3 regions of the Brevibacterium sp. 91QC2O2 genome follow, and region 2 is predicted to be linked to each of the others. Evidence: riboswitches for the same ligand, from Rfam matches in the RefSeq annotation. Region 2 holds a riboswitch; each other region holds the start of a gene.

Region 1 (4,205 bases), on a different contig from region 2:
TGGAGTCGGGGATCGCCGCGGCGGCCAGGGAGTCCAGGGAGTCATAGCCCAGCGCGCCCAGCATCGCGGCTGCATCCGCTGCGCGCGGGCCGATGTGGCGGTCGGAGAAGGGCCGCGGGGCATCGCCCGAGGCCGCGGAGGTGTGTGCGAACGTGCCCGGGGCCCCGGAGTTCGTCGCTGTACTGGAGGACGGAGTGGTGGAGGCCGTCATGAACTTCCTTCGATCGGCTGGATCAGGTCAGTCCTCCCCGCTCTGTCACTCGGCTTGCGCTGCTCGGGCCAGGGGTCCGAGGCGGGCGCGCGTGCGCTCCAGAGTTGCCTGCGCGCACTGGTACTGGGCCTGAGAGTTTCCCGGGGAGGGAATTGCACCTACGGCGCCACTGGTCCGATCATCGGTCCGATTCGTCCAGCGGCTCTCCCAGAGCGCGTCATGACGGCTGCTGCCAAGTCTAGCGAAGATTTGCGACGGACAGGTTACGGATGTCGCTGGGCCGTGCGGGACGACTTAGGACTGGCCCAGGTGAGCTCTCAAGGTCTTTCCCACGTATTCCGTGCGGAATCTACCGCGCCGCTGCAATTGGGGCACGACATGGTCGACGAAGTCCTCGATACCCTGTGGCAGGGAGGGCGGCATCAGATTGAACCCATCGGCGGCACCGGTATCGAGCCACATCTCGATCTCGTCGGCGATCGACTCCGGTGTGCCCACCATCGTGCAATGGCCCCCACCCGCCGCCAACCGGCCCAGCAGCCGGCGCACCGTGGGCCGTTGAGTGGCGATGATGCGCAGAATCGTGGCGTAGCGGCCTTTGGGCCCCGTGAACTCCTCCAACGGGGGCAGCGGCGGCACGGGTGCATCCAGGTCCCATCCCGAGGTGTCCTGTCCGATGAACACGCTGAGCTGCCGCAGCGAGTTCTCCACGGGGAGGAGTCCGTCGAGTGCCGCCTGTTTGGCCAGGGCCTCTTCCATGGTCGACCCCACATAGGTCACCAAACCGGGCAGAATCGCCACTGCGTCCGGATTGCGCCCGGCGGCGGCGATGCGACGGCGCACATCGCCACGATAGGCACGTCCGGCCTCGGCGTCGTAGGCCACCGCATATATTGCCTCCGCGCGGCGCGCGGCCAGGTCGCGGCCCTGTTCCGAGGCCCCGGCCTGGAAGAGCACAGGCCGACCCTGGGGAGGGCTCGGCACGTTGAGCGGGCCCCGCACCGCGAAATTCCGACCGCTGTGGTTGAGCTCGGTGAGCATGGCGGCATCGACATACCGGCCGGGGTGGACTCCAGAAGCCCCAATCCCCTCTCCCCGTTCGACGACGATGGAGTCGGCCGGCCAGGAATCGAACAGCCGCAACACGACGTCGACGAACTCTTCGGCCCTGGCGTAACGGGTGGCATGATCCGGCAGGTGCGGCATGCCGTGGTTCTGCGCTTCTGCATCGAACATCGAGGTCACCACGTTCCAGCCGATGCGCCCTCCTGAAATATGGTCCAGACCGGCCAACATCCGCGCCGCATGGTACGGCGTGTAGAACGTGGCCGACACAGTACTGACCAGTCCGATACGATCCGTCGCCTGGCTCATGGCGGCCAGCAGAGTGAGGGGTTCGAGGGCCCAACCGGGCCCGTCCTGCACTGCGTCCCCGCTGAGGGACTGTCCGTCGGCGAAGAACACGGCGTCCAGTTTGCCGCGTTCGGCGATCCTGGCCAGTTCCTTGTAGTACTCCACATCGGTGAGGTGTTCGCTTGGCGCATCCGGTGCACGCCAAGCGGCCGCGTGGTGGCCGACACCGTGGATGAACAGGTTGAGATGGGCCTGCTTGACCGTCACGTCCCTCACCCCTTGACCAGGCCGCCGTCCACGATGAGATTCTGTCCGGTCACGCCCCGCGCCCAGGGGCTGGCGAAGAACAACACCGCGTCGGCCAGCTGTTCGGGCGTTGTGACCGCGCGCAGCGGGGTACTCGCGGCGATCCCGGCGAAGACCTCTTCCGGGGTGGCCGCCGATGCATCGGTGGTCTGCAGGAGTCCACCGGAGACCATATTGACGGTAATCCCCCGGGGCCCCAGATCGTCGGCGAACGTCCTGGTCAGGGACAGCAGTGCCGCCTTGGCGGCGGTGTAGTCGTGATACGGCACAACAGGGTTCTGGAACAGATTGGTCCCGATGTTGACGACCCGCCCGAAACCGGCCCGCGTCATGCCGGGCAGCGCCGACTGGATGACATTCAGTGGGCCCTGAACGGAACCGGCGAACTGCGCGGCGAGTTCCGGGTACGTGATCCGGTCCGCCTTCGCTCGGGCATCACCGTTGAATGAGAAGTCGATCAGGGCGTTATTGACCACCGTGGTGACGGGGGCACCCCAGGTGGCGGATGCCTCGGCGAAAAGGGAATCGACTTGGGCACGGTCCCGGACGTCCGCCTGGATCGCGAGTGCCCGGTCGGGGAACTCCTGGGCCAGGGCCCCGGCGGCATCGTGCGAAGCACGATAGTCGATGACGACGCGGGCGCCCTGGCCCAGGAATGCCCTGGACACGGCCGCGCCCAGGCCGCGGGCCCCACCGGTGACCAGGACGATCTGCTCGGCGAGCGGAAGAACGGTTGATGTCATGATGCATGCCTCTCGATAGGAGGCGAAGGCGATCGGTGCGCGTCCGGTCGTGCCCGCGGGTGGATACCCTGCTGCCGGCCGACCATACACTGTCACCGGCCCACGGTGGGCGGTGAACACCGGACAATCCCTTCGCCAGTGCTAACTGGATCAGGTTCAACGGGTATTTCTCAGCCACTCGTCGCACCCGATCTTCATCCGGCGCATACGGGCGGTACCCCGTGTCACACATCCATCACATCACGACCCCGCGCACCTGGCAAGGGGCCGCGGCGAAACACAGAATGTGCGCTGGGCGACATGAGCCGCTAAGGTTGTCCCCGGTGTGCCGGGAAGTCTGGTCGGCGGGAACACCTCGGCGCGTACCCACGGTATACGGCGCGGGTGGTCTCTCATGTGAATAATCGGGGTCAGAGCACGTGCTGCGCATGTGCCCGGCGACCCCGTCGATCCGAAGAGGACCCCAATGTCCAGTACACCGACAACACTCAAGCCCGCGAAACCGTCGCTGGGCACCACCATCATGAATGCCCTGCGCGGGGAACACCTGGGCGGCATCATGCTCATCGTCGCGGCGGTGCTGGCCGTGATCTGCGCGAACTCCCCACTGGCGGGCTGGTTCTTCGCCGTGCGCGACACCTACCTCGACCTACCCCTGGGCTTCACCACCCTGCACCTGAGCGTGGCCCACTGGTGCGCGGACGCACTGCTGGCCGTGTTCTTCTTCTGCGTGGGCCTCGACCTGAAGTTCGAGTTCACCGGTGGAGCCCTGCGCGACTGGCGCCAGGCGCTGACGCCGATGGTCGCGGCCTGCGGCGGGGTCATCGTGCCGGCACTCATCTTCGCGGCCATCGTGGCCTCCAGCGGGACCGAGGGCCTACAGGGCTGGGCCACTCCGACGGCCACCGATATCGCCTTCGCCCTGGCGATCCTGGCGGTGGTGGGTCGCTGGCTGCCCAGCCCACTGCGGGTCTTCCTGATGACCCTGGCCGTGGTCGACGACCTCATCGCGATCGTCATCATCGCGATCTTCTACGCCCAGGGGCTCCAGCCCCTGTGGCTGTTGGGCGCGCTGGTCCCGATCCTCGCCTACTTCTTCCTGGTCCGCGGCGCCCCCCGATTCTTCGCCAAGCACGCCTGGGCGATGTGGCTGATTCTGTTGCCGATCGGCGCAATCGCCTGGCTGTGCATGTACCAAAGCGGCGTGCACGCGACGATTGCCGGCGTGGTGCTGGGGCTGGTGACGCCGGCGGCCATGTCCGCCAACGGCGCCAAGCCGGCGTCCCAGGTGGCACTCGAGGAGGAGGATGAGGACGCGCCGGCGGCGACCTCGGGCGTGGAGGCCGAGCAGCGCCCCCTGGCCATGATTCTGTCCGACCGGGTCTCGCCGCTGTCCTCGGCCATCGCCGTTCCGATCTTCGCATTCTTCTCCGCCGGCGTGGCGATCGGCGGCTGGTCCGGTTTCGTCGCAGCCCTGCAGGCGCCCGTGTTCTGGGGGATCATGGTGGGCCTGGTGCTGGGCAAGCCGATCGGCATCATGGCCTCGACCTGGCTGATCACCCGTACCCCGCTGGGCCGCCTGGACCGGCAGG
Region 2 (4,205 bases):
AGAGCTCCCTGACTTCCAACGCGATTTGGCCGGCGAACTCCTGGCGCTCGACCTGCGGATCGAGGACCTGGACTTCACCTTCATCAACGCCGATGACACCTTCCGGCCCACTCCGTCGCTCAACCTGACCGTCAACTTCGATCCGGCCCGGCACACCGATGCCCGTGCCTATCTGGACCGGGTCCACGCGGTGCTGATGGAGGGTGGCCGCGAACTGATGCCGCTGGACGCCTATCCGTTCAGCCCGCACTACGCCTGGGTTGAGGACCGCTTCGGGGTGAGCTGGCAGCTGATGGTGACGAACCCGGACGGGCAGCCCCGACCGTTCCTGCTGCCCTCGCTGAGCTTCGGCGGTCCCCAGCAGAACCGGGCGGCCGAGGCCGTCGACTACTATCTGCAGACCTTCACCCGGATCTTCGGCCCCGACCTCCCCAGCGGACTGGGACACCTGTACACCTATGGCGAGTTCGGCGGGGTCCCGGACCTGGGCCCGGGGGTCGAATCGCCGGTTACCGCCGAATCCGTGATCCACGCGGACTTCCGGCTCGCCGGGCAGTGGTGCACGGCGATGGACCCAGGGGCAGGCCAGGACTTCACCTTCACGGAGGGTGTCTCGCTCATCGTCTACGCGCAGGACCAGGCGCAGATCGACGCACTGTGGGAGGCACTGTCGCATGTCCCGGAGGCCGAGGCCTGCGGCTGGTGCAAGGATCGCTTCGGCCTGAGCTGGCAGATCGTCCCGCGCACCTGGCCGGAGCTGAGCACCAGGCCGGGGGCCTATCAGACGATGATGGGCCAGAAGAAGATCATCATCGCCGAATACTGAGTTCGGCTCGACCCCGGCCGGATTCCCCGGGACCGACCGTGATCCGGCCGCTGGGAACGGCCGAGGTTCAGGCCGGCCGAGGCGCGGCGCCACCGCCGGCACGGCGCTTGCGGAACAGGACCTGCTGGCTGATCGAGGCCAGCAGGACGCCGGAGGAGTCGGTGATGTCCCCGTGGTAGAGCCCGCGCCCGTAGGCCACGGAGCGGGGCCGCAGGTCCATCAGCATCCACTCCTCGGCGTCCATCGGGCGGTGGAACCACAGAGTGTGGTCCAGGCTCGACTGCGATTGGAACTCTTCGGTGTTGTACGTGCCGATGCCCGACGAGATGTCGGAAAGATAGGTCACCGCCAGGATGTTCATGAGGTCGCGGCTGATCGTCGCAGCCCCCACCCCGGTGCGGCTGAGATCGGCCGTGCAGCGGGCCCAGAAGCGCTGCGGATAGTCGGGTTCGGGGAAACCCGGTTCGGTCCTCCGGCCCTCGAAGCTGAACAGCCGGGGGATCGGGTAGAACTCGTTCATCGGCAACTCGTGGTCGTTCAGCGCCGTATCGCCCTGCACATCGGGGGACTTCCCCGGCAGTGCGAAGGACGCCGACATATTGAAGATGACCCGTCCGTTCTGCAGTGCCACCACGCGCCGGGCCGAATAGGAACCACCGTCGCGGTCGCGGAAGACCTGGAAGACCGTGGGCTTCGAGGCGTCGCCGGGCCGCAGGAAGTATCCGTGCAGAGAGTGCGGCAGGCGCCCGGAGTCCACGGTCAGGGCCGCGGCCAGCAGGGATTGGGTGGCGACCTGGCCGCCGTAGAGCGCGAAGGGTTCGTCGAAGACGAAGCCGGCGCGGTAGATGTTGAGGTCGATCTTCTCCAACTGCAGAAGATTGAGCAGGCTGCCGGGTGCTTCGGTCACGGTTCCTCCAAGGTTCGGGCTATGCGGGGATACCCCAACTCTAGACTGCCGTGGATGTTAGTGTGGAGCCGATGACACGGGGTGCCCAGGTAGTCGCACCGGCGCGGGTTCGTGCCGCCGCCGGCCGGCCAGGGCTGAGAACACACCCGTCGAACCTGTCTGGATAACTCCTGCGAAGGGATGGTCATGATTGACCCCGCTGTGCTCAACCCCCGCCTGATCCCCTACGATTTCAGCCTGTATTTGGTGACCGACACCGCGATGTGCACCGCCGCCGGGCGCGGCGTGGCCGACACCGTCGCAGCCGCTGTCACCGGCGGCGCCTCGGTCGTGCAGGTGCGCGAGAAACACGCCTCCGACGCCGAGGTCCTGGCCCTGACCCTGGACGTGTTCGCCGCCCTGCGCGGCATCCCCGCACCGGCCGGGACGGCGGCCGAGAACGTCCCCGTGTTCCTCGACGACCGCGTCGAAGTCGTCGCCGAACTGCGTCGGCGCGGCCTGCCCGCCCACATCCACGTGGGCCAGACGGACATGCCGCCGGCCCAGGTCCGCGCCCGCCTGGGCGCCGAACCCCTGCTGGGCCTGTCCGCCCACACCGCCGAACAGTTCGCCGTCGCCGCCAAGGCCGGGGGAGTGGACCTGTTCGGAGTCGGCCCCGTCTGGGCCACCCGGACGAAGGACGTGCAGCGCCCAGCACTGGGCGTCGAGCACTGGACCGAACTGAACCGGGAGGCACTGGAACTCGGGATCCTCGCCGTGGCGATCGGCGGGATCAAGGGCCACAACGTCCACGAACTCGCCGGCGCCGGCGCCCTGGGCGTGTGCGTGGTCTCCGATATCTGCACTGCAGCCGATCCCGAGGCCGCAGCGCGGTCGATCCGCGCGGCCTACCTCGGCGCGCAGGGGGAGAACCGATGAGCACTGCGCCGACGAACACCGTGCCGAACCCCACGCCGTTGAATACAGTGAACAGGCCCCCGATCGCCCTGACGATCGCCGGCACCGATCCGTCGGGGGGCGCCGGCATCCACGCCGACCTCAAGAGCTTCGCCGCCCGTGGAGCCTACGGCACCTCCGTCATCACCGCCCTGGTCGCCCAGAACACCCATGGTGTGTCCCGCGTCTACGGGATCGATGCGGACTTCGTTGCCGACCAGTTCGACTCGGTGCTCGGGGACATGCCCGTGGACGCGGCGAAGACCGGGATGTTGGGCACCCGAGAGCTGGTCGACCTGACCGTGGACAAACTCGCAGAGACCCCCGTGCCCCACCTGGTCGTCGACCCCGTCATGGTCTCGACCTCGGGACACCGGCTGCTCGACGCCGACGCGATCGGCGCGGTGCGCGCGCGCCTGCTGCCGGTCGCCTCGGTCATCACCCCGAACCTGCCGGAAGCGGCCCTGCTGCTCGGCGATGACGTCGCCGAGGCCCGCGACGAGTCCCAGATGACGGCCCAGGCCCGCGAACTCGTGGCGCGCGGGGCCGGGGCGGCCCTGGTCAAGGGCGGCCACGGCACCGGCGGCACTGTCTTCGACGTGCTCGCCGTCGCGGATGGCCCCGGGGCGGCCTCGGTGCACGTGTACACGCACCCACGGGTCGCCTCGGCCAATACCCACGGCACCGGCTGCACCCTGTCCGCCGCCATCACCGCGGAACTGGCCCGCGGGGCACAGCTGGAGCCCGCGGTCTTCGAGGGCCTGGAGTACCTGGGCCGGGCCCTGGCCGCGGCGGCGGGCTGGAACCTGTCGCTGGACCCGGCCGGCGCCCACGGGCCGGTCGACCACCTGGTCGATCTGCGCCCCGTGCGCGCACGAGCCTGAGCACCCGAAACCCGAGGAGGGATACACCATGGTCGACTACCACCTGTTCAGCCAGGGCCCGCGCACGCGCGAGCTGTGGAATTCCGTACACGACGTCATCACCCGGATCGAGGAACTCGACTTCCTGGGCCAACTGGCCGACGGCACACTCGGCCACGAGGCCTTCGTGAACTACCTGTTGCAGGACGAGCTGTACCTGGACGGCTATGCCCGGGCCATGAGCCTGCTGGGGGCGGCCGCACCCAGCAGCGACCAGACCCGCTTCTGGGTCTTGGCCGCAGGCGAGGCGATCGCCGATGAACAGTCGATGCACGCCGAATTGCTGGCGGACCCCGGGTTCTCAGCGATCGCCGACCGGCTTTCGACCGCGGCCGGTGTGATCGGGGCGGCCTGGCCCGCCGGCGGGGCCAACCCCACGACACTGGGCTACACCTCCTATCTGCTCAGCCAGGCGGCGAGCGCACCCTATGCAGTGGGAGTCGCCGCGATCCTGCCGTGCTTCTGGGTGTACGCGCACATCGGCAAGGTCCTGGTTCAGCGGGTGCGGGCGGGGTCCCGCGATCTGGCGGGGCATCCCTTCGCGACCTGGATCGAGGCCTACGACAGCCCCGACTTCGACGCATCGGTGGTGGGGGCCGTGGGCATCCTCGAG
Region 3 (4,205 bases), on a different contig from region 2:
GTGACGTTCGGATCCAGGTGCAGCATGGCGCCCAGGCCGGCGGCGACCGACGGGCCCAGGTGGGCGACGTGGTCGATCTTGTGTTCGTGCAGGCAGATGCCCTTGGCCAGGTCGATCTGGATCTCGTAGCCGGTGGCGATGCCGTTGATCAGGTCAGCGCCGGAGACGCTGCCCAGGTGCTGGGCGACGGCGATCATCGGGGGGATGTTGTCGCCGGGGTGCGAGTACTCCTTGGCCAGGAAGGTGTCGTGGAAGTCGAGTTCGCGCACGGCCACGCCATTTGCGAAGGCGGCCCATTCGGGGGAGATGTGGTCGCTCAGCGGCTGGCCGAAGACGGTCGCACCCGGTTCGAGCTTGTGGGGCAGGGCCTGTTCGCGGGCGTGGGTGGGCGCCTTGCGATTGACGGAGGCGGCTGCGACGGAGGCGTTGTCGATGACACGGTTGATCACCATGTCCGCGACTTCCGATTCGATCGCGACCGGGTCGGCTGCGACCTGGGCGATCTTGTAGGCCAGCTGGTCCTTGCGCTCCAGGTTCTCAGCGCTCTTGTATACCCGGACTTCGTGGTTGATCATGGAGGATGCTCCTATTGTCGACTTTGACCTGATGCCGCGTCCACACCCCAGCCTAACGGTGTGCGCGCCTGGCCGGTAGCCCTGCGGCGCTTGTATGGGGATGCGGGCGACGTGTATCTGCCACCACAAATATATCTTGACATCAAGGTATTTCCCAAACCGTGGGTCCGCCGTTGGTCCGCCCGTGGGTCCAACCACGGGTCCGAACGGCGGACAGGCCGTTCGCTCGAACCGGGGCTCGACCGGACTCCGTCGGCACCGCGTCGAGGCCGCGTAGAGTGGGCCGCGTGAGTATCGAGATCGCCCCCGTGCCCCAGACCGTCATCGACGCCGTGATCGCCCGTGCCCTGGACGAGGACGCCCCCACCGGCGACCTCTCAGCGCAGACCTTCGTCCCCGCCTCCCTGACCACCACGGCCAGGGTCGTCGCCCGCGAACCCGGCGTGATGGCCGGCGGTGCCGTATTCGCCACCGCCATGGAACAGGCGGCCTACCGCACCCAGGCGCCCGGCGCGCCGGCCGGAATCGTCCCGCTGGCAGCGGGCGCCGCCGGCACCGTGTCCGTCCGACAGCTGGTCGCCGAGGGCGCCCCGTTCTCCACCGGAGACGCACTCATCGAGGTCTCCGGCCCCGCCCACGCGGTGCTGCTGGGCGAGCGCACCGGTTTGAACCTGCTGCAGCGCCTGTGCGCGATCGCCGCGCTGACCGCGCGCTATGTGGCCGCTGCGAACGCAGGCCGGGCGCAGTCCGACCCGGAGCACGGCACCACGGCACGTCCGGTGCGCGTGGTCGACACCCGCAAGACCACCCCGGGCCTGCGCACCCTGGAGAAGTACGCGGTGCGCGCAGGCGGCGGGCACAATCATCGCGCCGGCCTGTCCGATGCGGTGATGCTCAAGGACAACCACCTGGCCCTCCTGGGCGAGGGCGAGGCGCTGACCGCCGCCCTGCGCGCCGGCAAGGAGAAGCTGGGCCACACCACGCACCTGGAGGTCGAGGTGGATCGTTTCGAGCAGATCGAACCCGTGCTGGCCGCCGGTGTGGACACCATCATGCTGGACAACTTCGGCCCGGCCGAACTGGCCCGCGGCGTGGCCCAGGTGGCCGGGCGCGCCCTGGTCGAGGCCTCGGGCGGGGTGAACCTGGAGACGATCGGGGCGATCGCCGCCAGCGGGGTCGACATCGTCTCCGTCGGCGCGCTGACGCATTCGGTGGTCAACCTGGACCTGGGCCTGGACACCGTCGAGGACGTGCTCACCGTCTGAGCCGACCGCGTTATAGTGGAGGGACAACGACAGGGGAGCGCCACAAGGGGCGCTGAGAGTGCAGTGAACTGCAGACCCTCGAACCTGCTGCGGTTAGGACCGCCGAAGGAAGTCGAGTTCTCTTTCCCCTCCTGATCATCACAGGAGGCGAGCATGACCGATCATGCTGTCCACAATTCCGTGTCCACCCGCAGCACCTTCCGCTGGCGAGTCGTCGACATCGTCACCGCATCCGTGCTCGGCGTGGTGTGCGGACTGATCTTCTGGCTGTGGGCCGCGGCCTGGAGCTTCGTCGAACCGCTGTTCGCATTCTTCCCGCCGGCCTCCGGCCTGCTCAGCGCCGGCTGGGTGCTGGCCGGACCACTTGCCGGACTCATCATCCGCAAACCGGGCGCGGCCCTCTATGCTGAGGTATTGGCCGCCATCGTCGAGGCCACGCTGGGCTCCCACTTCGGCTTCGGCGCGATCATCTCCGGGCTCTGTCAGGGGCTGGGCGCCGAACTCGCGTTCACGGTCCTGGCCTACCGCCGCTTCGGCTTCGGCACCGCGCTGTTCTCCGGCGCGCTGGCCGGCCTGGCCCTGGGCCTGAACGAGAACCTGCTGTACAACACCGAATGGCTGCCCGCGTGGAAGTTGACGTATCTGGGCACGACCGCGGTATCCGGACTGGTGATCGCGGGTGTGCTCATGTGGGCGGCCGTGAGGGCACTGGCACGTACCGGCGCGCTGTCCGCATTCGCAGCGGGCAGGGCGAAACAGGAGGTTTGAGACTGTGAGCGTTGAAGCGACGACCCGGGGCGGCACACCACCGCGCGCCGTGGGGAACCGGCTGAGCTGGCGGGTCGTCGACATCGTCACGGCATCCGTGCTGGCGGTGGTCTGCGGCGTCATCTACTGGATCTGGTCGGCCGGCTGGACCTTCATCACCCCGGCCTTCGCGGCCTTCCCGCCCGGCGACGGGATCCTCTCGGGCACCTGGGTGCTGGCCGGGCCCCTGGCCGGGCTCATCATCCGCAAGCCGGGTGCTGCCCTCTACGCCGAGGTCCTGGCCGCCGTGACCGAGGCCGTGCTGGGCTCCCACTTCGGGTTCTCCATCCTGCTGACCTCCCCCATTCAGGGACTGGCCGCGGAGCTGGCCTTCGCCGTCTTCGCCTACCGCCGCTTCGGCTTCCCGGTCGTGCTGTTCTCCGGATTGCTTACGGGTACGGCGCAGGGCTGCATCGACAATATCGTTCTCTACGCCGAATGGCTGCCCGTGTGGAAGACGTCCAGGATCGCGTTCTGCGCGGTCTCCGGGCTGCTCATGGCCGGCCTGTTCGTGTGGTGGATCGTGCGCGTCCTGGCCCGCGCCGGAGCACTGACCGCATTCGCCGCCGGGCGCGGTGCCGACGAAGCGCCGGGCTCCCGCGGTTCCGCAGCCGAGGCCACTGCCGGTTCCGACCGAACGCGCGCCACCGCGGCCGGCGCCCCGACCGGTACCTCGACCGGCGGCTCCCCCGCACCGGGCGCCTCGGCCGACGGGCGATCCGACGTAACCGACCGGAGACCGGATGACCCCGCCGTCGTCCCCGCCGAGGTCGTGGCCAGGGACTTCTCCTACCGGCACGCCGGCCGCAAACGCGCGGCCTTCTCCCACCTGTCCCTGACGATCCCGGCCGGCCAGAAGGTATTGCTGGCGGGGGCCTCGGGCGCGGGGAAGTCGACCTTCCTGCACGCCCTGGCCGGGGTCCTGCCGGCCGAATCCGGCTACGCCACCGGAGAACTGCTGGTCGCCGGCGCCGCGCCCGATCCGACTCGCGGGACCTGCGGCCTGGTGCTCCAGGACCCCGATTCGCAGGCGGTCATGTCGAAGATCGGCCACGACGTCACCTTCGGGCTGGAGAATCTGCGGGTGCCCGCCGAACAGATCCCGGCCAGGGTCGCCCACGCGCTGGACCTGGTGGGCCTGGACTATCCGCTGGACCATCCGACCACGGCCCTGTCCGGCGGGCAGAAGCAGCGCCTGGCAATCGCCGGGATCGTCGCGATGCGCCCTGGCCTGCTGATCCTCGACGAGCCGACCGCCAACCTCGACCCCGAGGCCGCCGTGGCCATCCGCGATGTCATCGTCGACGCCGCCACCGCGACCGGCGCCACCGTGGTGCTGGTCGAACACCGCCTGCCGCTGTGGGCCGAACACGTGGACCGGATCGTGGTGCTCGGCGCCTCGGCCGACGACGCCGAGGGCACCCGGATCATCGCCGACGGATCGCCCAAGGCGGTGCTCGGCGATGAACTGCTGCGCCCGCACCTGCGCGCGGCGGGCCTGTGGCTACCCGGCGAGGCTGTCGAGGTCCCCGACGACATCCCCGACGGCTCCCTTGGC

What was found. Region 2 has a riboswitch for thiamine pyrophosphate ahead of thiE (thiamine phosphate synthase). Riboswitches for the same ligand answer to the same signal wherever they lie in the genome.
Region 1: another riboswitch for thiamine pyrophosphate. It lies ahead of NQ036_RS03010 (3-oxoacyl-ACP reductase); the one in region 2 lies ahead of thiE (thiamine phosphate synthase).
Region 3: another riboswitch for thiamine pyrophosphate. It lies ahead of NQ036_RS08135 (ECF transporter S component); the one in region 2 lies ahead of thiE (thiamine phosphate synthase).

The regions. Positions count from the first base shown of each region.
Region 1 is NZ_JANIJY010000002.1:207,457-211,661, forward strand. It holds gene gcvP (aminomethyl-transferring glycine dehydrogenase) at 1-211, opposite strand, end outside; glycine riboswitch at 320-431, opposite strand; gene NQ036_RS03005 (LLM class flavin-dependent oxidoreductase) at 506-1,831, opposite strand; gene NQ036_RS03010 (3-oxoacyl-ACP reductase) at 1,837-2,613, opposite strand; TPP riboswitch at 2,723-2,845, opposite strand; gene nhaA (Na+/H+ antiporter NhaA) at 3,080-4,205, shown strand, end outside.
Region 2 is NZ_JANIJY010000003.1:166,610-170,814, reverse strand. It holds gene NQ036_RS04265 (VOC family protein) at 1-826, shown strand, start outside; gene NQ036_RS04260 (acyl-CoA thioesterase domain-containing protein) at 894-1,733, opposite strand; TPP riboswitch at 1,801-1,932, shown strand; gene thiE (thiamine phosphate synthase) at 1,920-2,651, shown strand; gene thiD (bifunctional hydroxymethylpyrimidine kinase/phosphomethylpyrimidine kinase) at 2,648-3,553, shown strand; gene NQ036_RS04245 (TenA family protein) at 3,582-4,205, shown strand, end outside.
Region 3 is NZ_JANIJY010000008.1:74,987-79,191, reverse strand. It holds gene NQ036_RS08145 (MmgE/PrpD family protein) at 1-575, opposite strand, end outside; gene nadC (carboxylating nicotinate-nucleotide diphosphorylase) at 863-1,840, shown strand; TPP riboswitch at 1,862-1,968, shown strand; gene NQ036_RS08135 (ECF transporter S component) at 1,994-2,608, shown strand; gene NQ036_RS08130 (ECF transporter S component) at 2,613-4,205, shown strand, end outside.